Regions from separate parts of the Arthrobacter sp. UYCu723 genome, predicted to be linked through region 1. Evidence: predicted binding sites of a transcription regulator. Region 1 holds the regulator's gene; the other holds the start of a gene.

Region 1 (7,501 bases):
CAGTACATGGCGGACCTCGTCTCCTGGGGAGCCATCGGGGCGCGCACCACGGAAAGCCAGATCCACCGGCAGCTCGCCTCCGGGCTGTCCATGCCGATCGGCTTCAAGAACGGGACCGACGGCGACCTCCAGGTCGCCCTGGACGCGTGCAGCGCCGCCGGTGCGGCCCAGGCATTCCTCGGGATCGACGGCGAGGGCCGGGCCGCGCTCGTCTCCACCGCCGGCAATCCCGACGCCCACATCATCCTTCGTGGTGGACGCAAGGGCCCCAACTACTCCGCCGCCGACGTCGAGGCCGCCTCCGCCACGCTTGCCGCGCGGCTGTTGAATCCGCGACTGATCGTGGACGCGAGCCACGCCAACAGCGGCAAGAACCACCACCGCCAGGCCGAGGTGGCTCTGGAGATCGGTTCCCAGCTGGAGAACGCGGGACCGTCGGCAGGGGCCATTGCCGGCGTCATGCTGGAGAGCTTCCTCGTCGGAGGGGCGCAGAACCTCGACGTCGCGGCGCATGCGGCAGGGAGTGACGGACTGGTCTACGGCCAGAGTGTCACGGATGCCTGCATGGACTGGGACGTGACGGTATCGGTCCTCGGGCAGCTGGCTGCGTCGGCCCGGATACGTCGCACGAAGGGGTAGGGCCCTGCAATCTTTGCCGTTATCCTGCGGAAAGTCCGTAGGGTTTCCTGCGAAACCTTTCACATTGGCACCACGAGCACCTAGAGTTACTAACACATGGTTGTTAGATGGCTCAGCATCGGCACACCGCCATGTCATTCAGATGGGCTGCCGTTCGCTTGAGTAAAAGGAATAGAGATGTCTCCGGAGGCAAACTTCTCCAACGCACGCTTCTTGACCGTGGCCGAAGTCGCGGAACTAATGCGAGTGTCGAAAATGACCGTGTATCGTCTCGTTCACTCCGGCGAGATGCCCGCTGTCCGTTTCGGCCGCTCGTATCGGGTGCCGGAAAACGCCGTCGAAAAGTACCTCAAGGGTGCCGTGGTCGACGGACATACGGAAACCGCCTGAGTCTTATTGAATCGAATACCCGGCCGCGGGCGCTGTACCGGGGCTGCGGTCGTGGTGTGCCCCGGATAGGCGGTACCCTGTTAAGGAACGTTTTACGTCATTGTAAGAACCTGTCAGTTGTACAGTCTGCTGCTTAGCCCGCGGACCCTTCCCAACAGGCAGGTACTACATCTAGCCGGTAAGGAACTTTCGTGGGTTCAGTTATTAAGAAGCGTCGCAAGCGTATGGCCAAGAAGAAGCACCGCAAACTGCTTCGCAAGACGCGCCACCAGCGCCGCAATAAGAAGTAGCAATACTTCGACTGCGTGAGATGCCCGTTGCCTTCCAGGCGGCGGGCATTTTCTTTTGCGTTTTTCGCTGCGAATCCGGGCGCACGCGGCCAGATCCGGGCGCACGCGGCCAGATCCGGGCGCAGGCGGCCGGGATCCACACCGCCGCCGACCGGATCCGTAGCGCCGGATGGGATAGGCAGCGCCAGAGCGGCGCAGTTGAGGGCGCAGTTGGGAAAGAGCGTGGTCAGCGCGTGGGGCCGCGGAAGCGGGAGAAGCCCCGCCAGAGGCCGTAGATCGCCCCTCCGACCGTGGCAGCCTTGAGGCCCAGTGTGGCGGCCCGTCGTCCGGAGCGGAAATCGTAGACCGGCCAGTTGTGCTCGCGGGCATGGCGGCGCAGCCGGGAGTCAGGGTTGATGGCCACGGGGTGCCCCACCATGCTCAGCAGCGGAATGTCATTGTGCGAATCGCTGTAAGCCCAGCACCGGTTGAGGTCCAGGCCTTCGGCCCGGGCGATCTCGAGGACGGCCACGGCCTTGGCCGGGCCATGCAGGATATCGCCCACCAGCCGGCCGGTGTACGAGCCATCCAGAATCTCGCCGACAGTGCCAAGGGCTCCCGTGAGTCCCAGCCGGGAGGCGATCACTGTGGCGACCTCGATCGGTGTCGCTGTCACGAGCCAGACCCGGCGGCCCACCCTGAGGTGCTGTTCGGCCAGGGCCTTGGCTCCCGGCCAGATCCGGGATTCGATCATTTCGTCGTAGACTTCTTCGCCGAGCGCCTCGACGTCTTCGACCGTGAAACCGGACGCCAGCGTTAGGGCAGAGTCGCGGACGGCGTGCACGTCGTCCATGTTTTCGCCGCGCAGCACGAACATGAGCTGCTTCCAGGCGAACCCGGCCGCCTGCGGGATGGTGAAGGCCCCGCGCTGGTGCATCTTGCGGGCCACATGGAACAGGCTGGCGCCCTTCATGAGGGTGTTGTCGACGTCGAAAAAGGCGGCTTCGCCGTGCTGCGATGATGCAACAGGCTGCGTGGCCACAGCGACGTACTTCTCCTCAGGCATGCATCGAGTCTAGTCAATGCCGCGGCGGGCTCCCGTCGCGCGGATCGAGGACGGGGCAGTAAGGGCCGCGCTTCGACGCAGGCCGGCCGGCCGGGCTACCGTGGAACCATGCCCAAGCCTGCGCCCCTCCCCGATGTCGTTCTGATCACCAAAGCTGACTGCCACCTCTGCGCCGAGGCGCGCGCCGCCGTCGGGCGCGTCACCGCCGCCCTGGGGATCGGCTGGACGGAGCAATCGGTGGATGACGATGCGGCGTTGCGTGAGCGCTTCGCGGAGGAGATCCCCGTGGTGCTGGTCGACGGCGTCCAGCGCGACTTCTGGAAGATCGATGAAGTCCGCCTGGCCCGGACCCTGCGGCGGGTGCTGGACACGCAGCCCTGAGACGCGACTGCTTTGTTGGCTGAACTGCGGGGGCTTTAGAGTGGGAACCACAACGCGACGCAATGGAGCAGATAGTGACTTCGCTGGATTCATCCCCCGAGGCTGTGCCCGGGGGAGCCGGGACTGCCGCCAAGCAGATTCCGCCCGCGGCCGTGGCACGGCTGACGATCTATCTGCGCGCCCTCACGACGTTGCTGGCCGATGGAGTGGACCGCGTCTCCTCCGAGTCCCTGGCCGAGGCGTCCGGCGTCAGTCCGTCGACCCTCCGCAAGGACCTGTCCTACGTGGGGTCCTACGGGACGCGCGGCGTGGGCTACGAGGTTCAATACCTGAACCGGAATATTGCCGCCGCCCTGGGACTGACGCACGACTGGAAGGTCGCGATCGTCGGGGCCGGCAACCTGGGCAAGGCCCTTGCCCGGTACGGCGGCTTTGAATCCCGCGGATTCGACATTGTGGCGATTTTCGATGCCGACCAGATGGTGGTGGGCAGCGAGGTGGGTTGGCTGCGGGTCAGCGACGCGGCAGACCTCGAGCCGGTCCTGCAGCGGACGGGCGCCAATATGGTGGTCCTGGCTCTTCCGGCCGCGGTGGCGCAGAGCGTGTGCGACCGTGTCATTGCCGCCGGCGTGCGGAGCATCCTCAGTTTTGCCCCGGTGATGCTGCAGGTTCCGCCCGGAGTCAACCTCCGCAAGGTGGACATGGCAACCGAGCTCCAGATCCTCGCCTACCATGCACAAAGGGCGCAGGATCCGGAAGATGCTGTCTAGTTTCAGCCAATCTTTCCGGTTCCCGTGCCCTGGGCGCTGGTGCCTTGCGGACTATTTACCGAACGGGTTGCCAGGCTGCCCGTAGGGATTTGCGAAAGGCTGGTGCTTTCGGAAGTAAGGGGACGTCGCCGGCAGATACAGCATCACGATTGCCGCAATGCCGGCAAGCACTGCCAGGGTGCCGATGCTCAGCGGGAAGAGGCTGACAATCGAGAGTGCGGCGAGGACCGTGCCCAGGATGCGCGCCCAGTTCTTACCCTTGCGGACGTTGAAGGCAACGAGGGCATAGAGGCCGGCACTGATCACGGCGAAGACCACAATGGTGCCGACGAGGATGGGCTTGATCTCGCTGAAGTTGACCTGGGCGCCGCCTGCCGCCATCTGCTCTTCGAACATGTTCCGCACCGCCGGGGTGTCCAGCGTGAAGATGGCCAGCAGGAGCGAGAGCAGCCACACCGCTCCGGAGGCGACGATCAGCCAGAAGGCGGTGTTGACGAGCTTGGGCACACCGCCGGGCGCCTGCTGCTGGCCGGCGGGGTACTGGGCATAGGGGGACTGGCCGTACTGCGGTGCCCCGTAGCCGGGGGCCTGCTGGCCGTATTGCGGGGCCCCGTAGCCGGGGGCCTGCTGGCCGTACTGCGGCGCCGCGGGGGCCTGCTGGCCGTATTCCGGCTCGTTCTGGCCGTACTGCGGGGCCGGGGGTGCCTGCTGGCCGTACTGCGGCGCCGGGGGTGCCTGCTGGCCGTACTGCGGCTCGTTCTGGCCGTAGCCGGGGGCCGGCTGATCGCCCGGGGCGGGGCCGTCCGGGTTTGACGGCGGGACTGGAGGAATACTCATGGTCGGTCCTTTGTGTGTCGAACTGGATCGGCTACCGGGACCAGTAATCCTGCCCTGCCCCCAGCATGGTCTAGTTCAACCGTACAGCGGGCGGGCCGCCGTGCGGATCATTCCGGAGAGGTATTCTCAGCCCCGTTTCGACGGCGGACTCCGGCCGCTGGGAGGCCGCGGCGGGGCGGGCACGCCGCCGCGGCCTCCCGCTGCGTGCTCTTGCCGGACGGCGGGTCAGACGCGGCCTCGCAGTGACTCGAACCAGGCCTGTGAATTGGGCAGCCACATCAATACGGTGGCCGCGAGGCTGATGATGAAGCCCGGCCAACTGCTGCCGTTCCGGCCGTCCGCGGCGCTGGCGCTGATGATGGCCAGCAGCAGGGACACTCCGGCAACGATGGTGAGGGCGAAGCGGGCCCATTCCCGGCCTTCCTTCATCTTCATGGCCAGGATGATCTGGGCGGCGGCCAGCGCGAGTGCCACCAGCACCAGTAGAAGCACCACAATGCCAATGCCTGGAACGACGGCCAGAAGGACGAAGGACCCGAACAGGCCGACAACGCCTCCCAGCAGGCCAAGGAGGCCTCCGATCAGCCAGACCCAGTAGGACACCTTCAACTCGGTCGGCATTCCCGTGACGCTGAACATGCTGGAGAAGCCGCCCCGGGGCATGACATCGTTGAAGTTCCGGGGCCTGTCGGTGGGCATCTCGAAGCGGAAACCTCCAGGGGACGCAGGCTGCTGCGGCGGCTGGTAGGGCTGCAGCCCCGGCGGCGGGTACGCCTGCGGTGGCTGGTACGCCTGCGGCGGCTGGTAGCCCTGCTGACCCGGCGGCTGGTACGCCTGCGGCGGCTGGTAGCCCTGCGCGGCCGGCGGGCTGGCCAGGGGTGGTTCGGAACCGGTCGGCGGAACATTGCTGGGCGGCGGAGGCTGGGCACCCGGCTGCTGCGGCGGGGGTACCTCATCGGGGTTGCTCATGGCTCTCACTGTAGACCGCGAATCAGCCGTAATCTAGGGAATTTCAGCCCGTTGCGGACCATGCCGGAACTCGGCTGGGCGGGTCCGCCAAAGCGCTGGCGGAAGCCGGCGCCGGGGCATCGCCCGGCTTAAGCACAGCACCCCGCCCCATCCCAGGGATGAAGCGGGGTGCTGCTGCAGGCGTTGACTATGCTGCGGGGGCGATGAAAGCCAGTTCGAGGTTGACGGCAACCTTGTCGCTGACCAGCACGCCGCCGGCGTCCAGCACTGCGTTCCAGGTCAGACCGAAGTCCTTGCGGCTGATGGTGGTCTCGGCGGACAGGCCGGCGCGGGTCAGGCCGAACGGGTCGACAGCTACGCCGTTGAACTCGGTCTCAAGGGCCACCGGGCGGGTAACACCCTTGATGGTGAGTTCGCCCTGGAGTTCGTAGGCGTCACCCTTGGGGACGATGTTGTTGGAGACGAAGGAGATTTCCGGGAACTTCTCGACGTCGAAGAAGTCTTCGCCGCGGACGTGGCCGTCGCGGTTGACGTCGCCGGAGTCGAAGCTCGCCGTCTTGATGGTGGCATTCACCTTGGAGTCGGCGACGTTCTCGGCGAGGTCCAGGGTGGCTTCGGCGTCCTTGAACTGGCCGCGGACCTTGCTGATGCCCGCGTGGCGGACGGTGAAGGCAATCTCGCTGTGCGAGTTGTCGAGGGTCCAGGTGCCGGTGGTGATGTTGGCGGGAAGTGCCATGGTGTTCTCCTTGAGTCGGGTGGGTGGTGCACTAAGTCTGATCGTCACTTGAACCTCATTTGTTGAAGTCTCAACTAACTGCTTCACCCAGTATAAACATGCATTTGCATCTTTTATTCCAACCCTGGGGAACATTTTTCACAACACTTGAGTTCTACTTCTTGTAGAAGATTTCGTCATTGCCCCTGCCCTTTGAGAAACTGGTACACATGCCCCAAGCCACTGTTCATTTGCTCCGCCACGGCGAGGTCAACAATCCCGACGGCATCCTGTACGGCAGGCTGCCGGAGTTCCACCTCTCCGAGCTCGGCCGGGAGATGGCCCGGACGCTGGCGGAGCACTTCAGGGAGCGGTCCGCGCAGGGGGCGAACATAGTCCATCTGGCAGCCTCTCCGCTGATCCGCGCGCAGGAGACGGCACAGCCCATCTCCGAGGCGCTCAGCCTCGAGATCACCACCGATGCGCGGATCATCGAGGCCGCCAACTACTTCGAGGGGCTCCACGTCAGCAAGGCGGAAATCCTGAAGCCGAAGCACTGGCCGATGCTGCGCAACCCGTTCCGGCCCTCCTGGGGCGAGCCGTACAAGGACCAGGCCGCCCGGGTCATCGCCGCCGTCCAGGACGCACGGTTGCGGGCCATCGAACTCGGCGGCGACGGCGCCGAAGCCATCCTTGTCAGCCATCAGCTGCCCATCTGGGCCACCCGGCTCAGCGCCGAAGACAGGCCCCTCTGGCACGACCCACGCAAGCGGGAATGCACCCTTACCTCGGTCACGTCGCTGGTGTTCGACGACGCCGGCAGCCTTGTGCGCGTTGAGTACAGCGAGCCCGCAGCCGCCCTCCTGCCCGGTGCGTCCAGCACCCCGGGAGCCTGAGCATGAGCGACCGGAACGGACCACTCTCTCGCCGCAGCGTCCTGACAGCAGGCGGTGCGGCGCTCGCCGTCGTGCTGGGGCTCTCCGGCTGCGCCCAGGAAGATGCCTTGGCGAAGCAGGCCAAGGCCGGCGACAACAAGAACTACGTGGCCGGTGACGGTTCGGTGACGGAGTTCGCCGTCGCGGACCGGAAGACCCCGGTCGGTTTCAAGGGGACGCTCTTTGACGGCACGGCCGTCGCGCCGGAGGACTTCCAGGGCAAAGTCACCGTGCTCAACTTCTGGTTCGCCGCCTGCGCCCCGTGCCGGGTGGAAGCGCCCTCGCTGGAGGCCCTGCACCAGGAGTTCAAGGACCAGGGTGTGCAGTTCTATGGTGTAAACCTCCGTGACGAGAAGGCCACCGCGGATGCGTTCGACAAGACGTTCAACCTCACCTACCCGAGCTTCAACGACAAGGACGGCGCCGTGCTTTTGGCCGTGTCCGGACTCGTGCCGCCGGGAGCCGTCCCCACCACGCTGGTGCTGGACAAGCAGGGCCGGGTAGCTTCCCGTGTCCTCGGCGAAATCCAG
Region 2 (7,501 bases), 1.1 Mb from region 1:
TCAGTGCCCGGCCCGTGTGCCAGGAGTCCACCCACACGGCGGTGGCCGGCTCCGCGTCGGACGGTCCGCCGGCCAGGAGCAGCAGACCTTCCTGTGGGCTCTCACCGTCTGACCAGGTGTAGGCGGCGCTCGCGAAGTGCGCCGCGGTCACCCTCACTGTGGCGGTGGCCGCCGAGTCCTAGTAGTCGTCCGTCGGCATGATCCGGGAGCGGTTTTCTCCCTGCCAGGTGCCAAGCAACGGCGTAACGTATCTCACAATGTCCATGCTGCAGTCTACTGAGCAAGTCAATTGAGTACCGTCAACCCCGCTTCCCGGCCCCTCAGCGGACCCGGCGAGGAACGATCGTCTGTTGCTCAGGGCACGACGTGAGGATCCGTTTCATCGCCTCCTTCTCCGCCGGCGTGACCCACAGCCGGTAGGCCGCCTTGACCGAAATCTGCCGGGCGACGTAATGGCAGCGGATGGCCTTGTTCGGGGGCAGCCAGGTGGCGGCGTCGGACGCACTCTTGTCCTGGTTCGCCTGGCCGTCCACGGCGATGAGGTTCAGCGGATCATTCGCGAGGTGCTCGCGCTGCTGGGCCGTCAGCTGTTGCGCGCCTTTCTGCCAGGCGTCGCCAAGTGCCACGACATGGTCGATCTGCACGGCCTTGCTGCTCTCGGCGCCCCTGCGGAAGGCGATGAGCTGTCCGGTGTACGGTTCCTGCAATGTCCCGGCGGCCACCCGGCAGCGGGAGGCTTCGGTGAATTGAGCGTCCGGCAGGTCGCGGCGGAGGATGTCGTTGCGGGTGTCGCAGCCGTTGCGGTCCACGTCCAGCCAGGCCTGGCCGAAGGCGGCGCGGTCGTAGTTGCCGCTCGCCGCCCGGCCCTTGACCGGCAGCGTGTCCAGCGCAGCAGCCGCAGCGCCCGGCGGAACAGGGTGCACGGAGTGCACGGCCGTCATCCAGCCCTTCGCCAGGACCGGCGCCTCGCTGGGTCCGGCGGCCGGCGGCTCCATGGCGGCGAACTGTCCGCTGGTGAAGAACCAGCCCAATCCACCGGCCAGAACGATAGCCACGGCGGCCAGCAGGGCCCAGGCCTGGCGGGACCGGCGTCGCGCCCGGCGGAAATCCGCCCAGGTGACCGTCATGACCCGGCGCGGTCATTGAGCTCCGGAGCGGTTCGTTCTTGCTGCACCCCAGAATCCTAGGGCAGACCCCCGACGCTCAGGGCGTTCTCCACAATGTGGAGGACAAGTGCCCTGCTAGTTCTCCTTCATCACCCGCACGAGGTCCTCGTTGGCCAGGTCCATCAGCTCCTCGAGCTGCTTGACCCTTGCGTCGTCGATCTCGCCGGCATTGTGCTTGGCGAGGGCATCATCAAGGAGACGCTTTGCTTCCTTGACGTTCCGGCGGGCGATATCCAGCGCGCGTTCCAGGGTGGTTTCGTGCTCCACAGCCGAGTTCTGTTCCATGGCTCCATTGTGGTTCCCTTTCCCGGCCGATTCCAGAGCATCGGCCGGGAAAGGAACAATAAGTCCCGGTCAGGGGCGTGCAGCGAAGCCGCCGGCGTCAGACGCCGGCAGGCAGACCGGCGGCGGCAAGGATCGAAGCCGCATCCTTGGCGGGGAACGACGGCGGGTTCACACCGGCCATTTCCTCCATGACGCGGACAACCTGGCAGCTGTAGCCGAACTCGTTGTCGTACCAGACGTAGACGACGAGGTTCTTGTCGTTGGAGATGGTGGCCAGTCCGTCGACGATGCCTGCCCGGCGGGAACCGACGAAGTCCGTGGAGACAACCTCAGGAGAATCGATGTAGTCGAGCTGCTTGCGCAGCCCCGAATGCAGCGACATTTCCCGCAGGTAGTCGTTGACCTCATCCTTGGTGGTGCCGTTTTCCAGGCTCAGGTTGAGGATGGCCAGGGACACGTCCGGGGTGGGGACGCGGATGGAGCTGCCCGTGAGCTTGCCGAGCAGTTCGGGCAGGGCCTTCGCAACGGCCTTGGCGGCACCGGTTTCGGTGATGACCATGTTCAGCGCGGCCGAGCGTCCGCGGCGGTCGCCCTTGTGGAAGTTGTCGATCAGGTTCTGGTCGTTGGTGAAGGAGTGGACAGTTTCCACGTGGCCGTGCACCACGCCGTAACGGTCGTTGATCGCCTTCAGGACCGGGGTGATGGCGTTGGTGGTGCAGGAAGCGGCCGAGACGATCCTGTCCGAGTCGGTGATGGTGCCCTGGTTGATGCCGTGCACGATGTTCTTCAGCTCGCCCTTGCCCGGAGCGGTGAGGAGCACGCGGGAGGCGCCTTTGCTCTGCAGGTGCTGGGACAGGCCCTCCGCGTCGCGCCAGCGTCCCGTGTTGTCGACGATGAGTGCGTCATGGATGCCGTAGGCGGTGTAGTCCACCGTGGCGGGGTTGTCCGAGTAAATGACCTGGATCTGGACGCCGTTGGCCGTGATGGTGTCGTTCTCGAGGTCCACCTTGATGGTGCCTTCGAAAGAGCCGTGGACGGAGTCTCGGCGCAGCAGGCTGGCGCGCTTGGCCAGGTCGTTGTCCGAACCGCGGCGGACCACGATCGCGCGCAGACGCAGGCCGTGCCCGCCGCCTGCCTTTTCGATCAGGAGGCGGGCCAGGAGCCGGCCGATGCGGCCGAATCCGTAGAGGACGACGTCGGTGCTGGTGCGGTCGTCGCCGCCGCGCTTCCCGACGACCTCGGCGAGTTCCTCGCGCAGGAACTCATCCAAGCTGACGCCATCGCCCTCGGCACGGTACTTCTCGGTGAGGCGGGCGATGTCGATAGCCGCCGCGCCGAGATCAAGCTTCGTCAGGGCGTCCAGCAGCGGGGCGGTCTCCTCGAGGCGGAGTTCTTCCTTGCTCATCCGGCGGGCGAAGCGGTGCGCCTTGAGGATATTCATGGTGGACTTGTTGATCAGGCTCCGACCATGGATGCTCGTCACCACGTTGTTCTCGCGGTACAGCCGGCCAATCACCGGGATCATGGCCTCGGCGAGCGCCTCGCGGCCCATCCACGTATCAAGACAAGAATCTGACGTCTGGCTCACAGAACTACCTTCCTAAAATCCACCACATACGTCCTCGTATGTGGAAGTCGGCCGCCGGAGGGTGTCCGGAACCTGGGTTTCGCCGGGGATTCGGTCCACCCCGGGCGCCTGCGTGTGGCGCAAAGAAAAACCACCGGCCGCAAACGCAGACCCGGTGGCAGAACTTCTACGTTCGCTATCCATTCTAAGTCGGCAACGCGGCGGCCGGTGCCCCGTTACGCGTGAAATCACTCACACGGGAAGGGCGCAACCCGCTACGCTGAGGCGATGGTCAAGCGTTGGGCCCTTTGGCTCGCGTTGCTGCTGTGTACCGGCTGCGCCGCGCAACAGCCGGCGGCAACGCCGTCGTCGTCCGCGGCTGCAGAGCCGACGCCGTCCGCCTCGTCGTCCTCCGCCCCAGCCTCTTCCGCTAGGGACCAGGCCGCGGCCGGCTTCACGCTGGTGGCGCACCGCGGCGGCTCACTGGTGTATCCGGAATCGTCCGCGGAAGCCTTCGAAGCCGTCAGCAAGACGGCGTTCCCGATCGAGACGGATCTGCGGCCGCTGAGGGACGGGACCCTCGTGCCGCTGCATGACGACACCGTGGACCGGACCATGTACGGCGTGACCGGCAGCCCGGCGGACATCACCCTGGAGCAATGGAAGGCGGCGCACATCAAGAACCCGCGGGGAGGCGCCGAGGGTTCTCCCACCACCTGGGAAGCCATGCTGGACGAGTACGGCGGACGCAGTGTCCTGGTGCCGGAAGTGAAGGATCCGGCTATCGACCTGGCAGCGTTTGCCGACTCGATCCTCAGGCGCGGCGTCCAGGACACAGTGATTGTCCAGTCGTTCAGCTACCCGGTTGCCCAGACCCTGGCCAAGTCCGGGCTGCAGGTCCTGTACCTGCTGCGCGAGGGCGAGGAGCCTGATCCGGCCGAGGTCCGCGCTGCCGGGATAGACCATGTGGGACCGAACAAAAGCATCAGGGCCGACTACCTGCGCAAGCTCAAGGATGCCGGGCTGACGGTGTGGCCCTATACGGTCAACGACGACGCCACCGCGTCCCGCCTGCGCAGCGACGGCGCCGACGGTGTCTTCACCGACGACCCCTGGGAGCTTTCGAAGCAGCTGCACCTGGGCTAGCCCTGCGGCGGTGGATGGATGGGTTGACCGATACGCCGGGTTCTGTGTTCCCGCGCTGTTACCGGCGCGGGAATAGCGGCCATCCATCTACGGACGCCGTTGCCGACGCCCTCCAGCAGCCTACCCGGACACTCGGGCGAGCAGCCCTCAAACGTGCCCTGTCTGGCCTTGCTCCGGGTGGGGTTTACCTAGCCTTCCCGGTCACCCGGGAAGCTGGTGGTCTCTTACACCACCGTTTCACCCTTACCTGCCCTGCCGCCTGTGCAGGCACACACGGCACGCAGGCGGTCTGTTCTCTGTGGCACTGGCCTGCGGGTTACCCCGAGTGGGCGTTACCCACCACCCTGCTCTGCGGAGCCCGGACGTTCCTCGAGCCACTTGCGTGACGCGCGGCCGCCTGGTCAACCCATCCGCTGTCCATTCTACTGGGACCGGGGACCGCTGATCGCCGGGGCTTGGGAGGACAGCCATGGTCCCGATTCCGGGGCCTTTTCCAAGCCGCGGTGGGACAATTGAACCAAGGTGAGCGACCTAGGGAAACTCCACAACGCAGGCACTTCAGGCAATCAGGAGGGGATCCGCATGGACCTCACCGGCATCGTCGTTCTCATCGTCGTCGTCGTGCTCGTGCTGACGCTGGCCCGGATGTCCATCCGGATTGTGCGCCAGTACGAGAAGGGCGTCCTCTTCCGGCTGGGCAGGGTCATCGGGGTGAGAATGCCCGGGCTGCGCTTCATCATTCCCGTGATCGACAAGCTCCAGCTCGTCAGCCTGCGGATCGTGACGATGCCGATCCAGTCGCAGGGCATCATCACCCAGGACAATGTGAGCGTCGATATCTCCGCGGTGGCGTACTACCGGGTGATCGACGCCGTGAAATCCGTGGTGGCGATCGAAAACGTGGCGGCGGCCATCAACCAGATCGCCCAGACCACGTTGCGGAAAGTTGTCGGCCGGCACAGCCTGGACCAGACGCTGTCCGAGACCGAGCGCATCAACAGCGATATCCGGGAAATCCTGGATGCCCTCACCCTGGAATGGGGCGTCCAAGTCACCCTGGTGGAGCTGAAGGACATCCAGCTCCCGGAGAGCATGAAGCGCGCCATGGCCCGCCAGGCGGAGGCTGAGCGGGAGAAGCGGGCGAAGATCATCGCCGCCGAGGGCGAGTCCATCGCCGCCGCCGCCCTCGGAGACGCCTCGGACACCATGATGGCCCACCCGCTTGCCCTGCAGCTGCGGAATCTGCAGTCCCTGGTGGAAATCGCGGTGGACAAGAATTCGACTGTAGTCTTCCCTGCACCCATGATGAGCACCATTGCAGAGCTCGCTGCTTTCCTGGCGCGCGAAAACAAGGCAGCCCAGGCGGCCCAAACCTCGGCATCTGCGTCCGCCACCCCGATTAAGGCGGCGTAGGAGGGTAGAACTACTCGTGTGCCGGGTAGCCTCCATGCCTATGATCAGACTATGGACTGGCCGTTGCTTGGACGCCGGCGGATGCTGGAGCTCGGAGCCGGCTTGCTGGGCGCCACCGCGCTGGCGTCATGCGCTGCTGCGGCCAAGCCTACGGCAGACCCGGCGACCGACGGGCTGACCGCAAAGCCGACGGCGGCCAATCCGGGAGACCCGGCGACGGCGACCGTCGACCCGCGTCCGCAGGTGGAGGTCACATCCGGTTCCTTCGTCTCAGGCTTCCGGCCGGGCACCTCCACCGGGTGGTCGGTGGCCGCGCCGGTGCCGTCCGGCTTGGCCGGGCAACAAAAGCTCCCCGTGGCCGTGTTCCTGCACGGCACCGGCAGCAGCAACCGTTTCATCTTCGATGTCCTCGGCGCCCAGGCGGTACTGCAGCGGCACCTCGCTGATGGCGGCCCGCCCTTCGCTATAGCCTCCGTGGATGGCGGCGACACCTGGTGGCACGCGCGCGCGGACGGTACGGATACCCAGGCGATGCTGCTGGCGGAGTTCATCCCGCTCCTGGCAAGCCAAGGGTTCGACACCGGCAAGCTCGGCCTTTTCGGCCTGTCCATGGGAGGACTCGGCGTGCTGCTCCTCGCCTCACAGGGGAAGGTCGCCGGACTCCGGGGCGTAGCCGCCATGAGCCCCGCCGTCTGGAGCGAGTACGACGTCGGCCTGGACGGTGCCTTCGACAGCCCGGAGGATTTCGCGGCAAATGACGTCTTCGCTCTCCGGCCGCAGCTGGAGGCATTGCCCAAGAGGATCGACTGCGGTACCGACGATGATCTTCTCCCCACAGTCCAGGCCTACGTCAGCGCCCTCCCCGGCCGGATCGAGGGCGGCTTCCAGCCCGGCGGGCACGACGAAGACTACTGGCGGTCCATCCTGCCGGACGTGGTCTCCTTCCTGGGCCGGCACCTCGGCTGAGCCGGCGCCTTTGGAGGGTCTGCGGACGTCCAGCCACCGGTAAGATTGGACGGTGCTGATTCTGCTGCCGCCCTCCGAAGGCAAGACCCCCGCCGTGGGCGGCGACGCCGTCGAGTGGGCCTCCCTGAGTTTTCCCGGACTCAATACGTACCGTGCGAAGGTCCTCGAAGCCCTCGGCACGGTCAGCGCTCACGAGGACGCCCTCGCGCTCCTGGGCGTCGGCGCCTCACTGCGGGCCGACGTCGAACGCAACACGCGGCTGCATGCCGAACCGGCGGCGCCGGCACACCAGGTCTATTCCGGGGTGCTGTACGACGCCTTGGGCTATGACTCCCTGACCGCGGCGCAGCGCCGCAAGGCGGACGAGTCCGTGCTGGTCATTTCAGCACTCTGGGGTGCCATCCGCTTCGCCGACCGGGTGCCCGCGTACCGTCTGTCGATGGGCACCGCACTTCCCGACGTCGGACGGCTGGCCTCGTTCTGGAAACCGCAGCTCAACGAGGCACTGCTGGCCGCAACGGAAGGTGAGCTGTTGGTGGATTGCCGCTCCAGCACCTACGCCGCCGCGTGGACTCCCCCGCCGCCGCAGACCGTCGCGGTCAACGTCTTCACCGAGGTCAACGGCGTGCGCAAGGTGGTCAGCCACTTCGCCAAGCACACCCGCGGGGAGCTGGCGCGGCACCTGCTGAGCCGCCGGGGCAAGGCTCCGGGGACGCCCGCGCAGCTGCAGAAGGCCGCGGCCGAGAAGTGGGCCGCGGAACTCGTCGAAGGCACGGCCCGGAAGCCGCATACCCTCAACATCGTCCTGCCCAACTAGTTCCATAAGCCCCAACTAGCTCGCATTTGTTGTCGTTTGGAGCGCTCCAAACGACAACAAATGCGGGTCAGTTGGGCTGACGAGGCGGCGGCTAGACCCACTCGGCGGAGCGGACCAGGATGCAGCCGGAATCGGGGCAGA

What was found. The regulator Rex, encoded in region 1, represses fermentation and respiration genes when NADH is low (regulators of the CRP and FNR family bind a similar motif). The targets are predictions, from matches to a motif close to CTTGTGAANNNNTTCACAAG.
Region 2: ACVWZ8_RS16320 (glyceraldehyde-3-phosphate dehydrogenase) is a predicted target of Rex. The motif match lies at 3,258-3,277, and genes of this name have one in related genera.

What each region holds. Positions count from the first base shown of each region.
Region 1 is NZ_JBSSBW010000001.1:2,423,959-2,431,459, forward strand. It holds gene ACVWZ8_RS11365 (3-deoxy-7-phosphoheptulonate synthase) at 1-639, shown strand, start outside; gene ACVWZ8_RS11370 (helix-turn-helix domain-containing protein) at 817-1,029, shown strand; gene ACVWZ8_RS11375 (30S ribosomal protein bS22) at 1,221-1,319, shown strand; gene ACVWZ8_RS11380 (HAD family hydrolase) at 1,546-2,364, opposite strand; gene ACVWZ8_RS11385 (glutaredoxin family protein) at 2,473-2,745, shown strand; gene ACVWZ8_RS11390 (redox-sensing transcriptional repressor Rex) at 2,820-3,515, shown strand; gene ACVWZ8_RS11395 (hypothetical protein) at 3,567-4,352, opposite strand; gene ACVWZ8_RS11400 (hypothetical protein) at 4,578-5,321, opposite strand; gene ACVWZ8_RS11405 (YceI family protein) at 5,509-6,057, opposite strand; gene ACVWZ8_RS11410 (histidine phosphatase family protein) at 6,267-6,932, shown strand; gene ACVWZ8_RS11415 (TlpA family protein disulfide reductase) at 6,935-7,501, shown strand, end outside.
Region 2 is NZ_JBSSBW010000001.1:3,481,290-3,488,790, reverse strand. It holds gene ACVWZ8_RS16335 (DUF1579 family protein) at 1-151, opposite strand, end outside; gene ACVWZ8_RS16330 (HNH endonuclease family protein) at 321-1,127, opposite strand; gene ACVWZ8_RS16325 (hypothetical protein) at 1,242-1,451, opposite strand; gene ACVWZ8_RS16320 (glyceraldehyde-3-phosphate dehydrogenase) at 1,549-3,039, opposite strand; gene ACVWZ8_RS16315 (glycerophosphodiester phosphodiesterase) at 3,307-4,164, shown strand; RNA gene rnpB (RNase P RNA component class A) at 4,180-4,573, opposite strand; gene ACVWZ8_RS16305 (slipin family protein) at 4,747-5,577, shown strand; gene ACVWZ8_RS16300 (alpha/beta hydrolase) at 5,629-6,543, shown strand; gene ACVWZ8_RS16295 (YaaA family protein) at 6,596-7,360, shown strand; gene ACVWZ8_RS16290 (zinc ribbon domain-containing protein) at 7,452-7,501, opposite strand, start outside.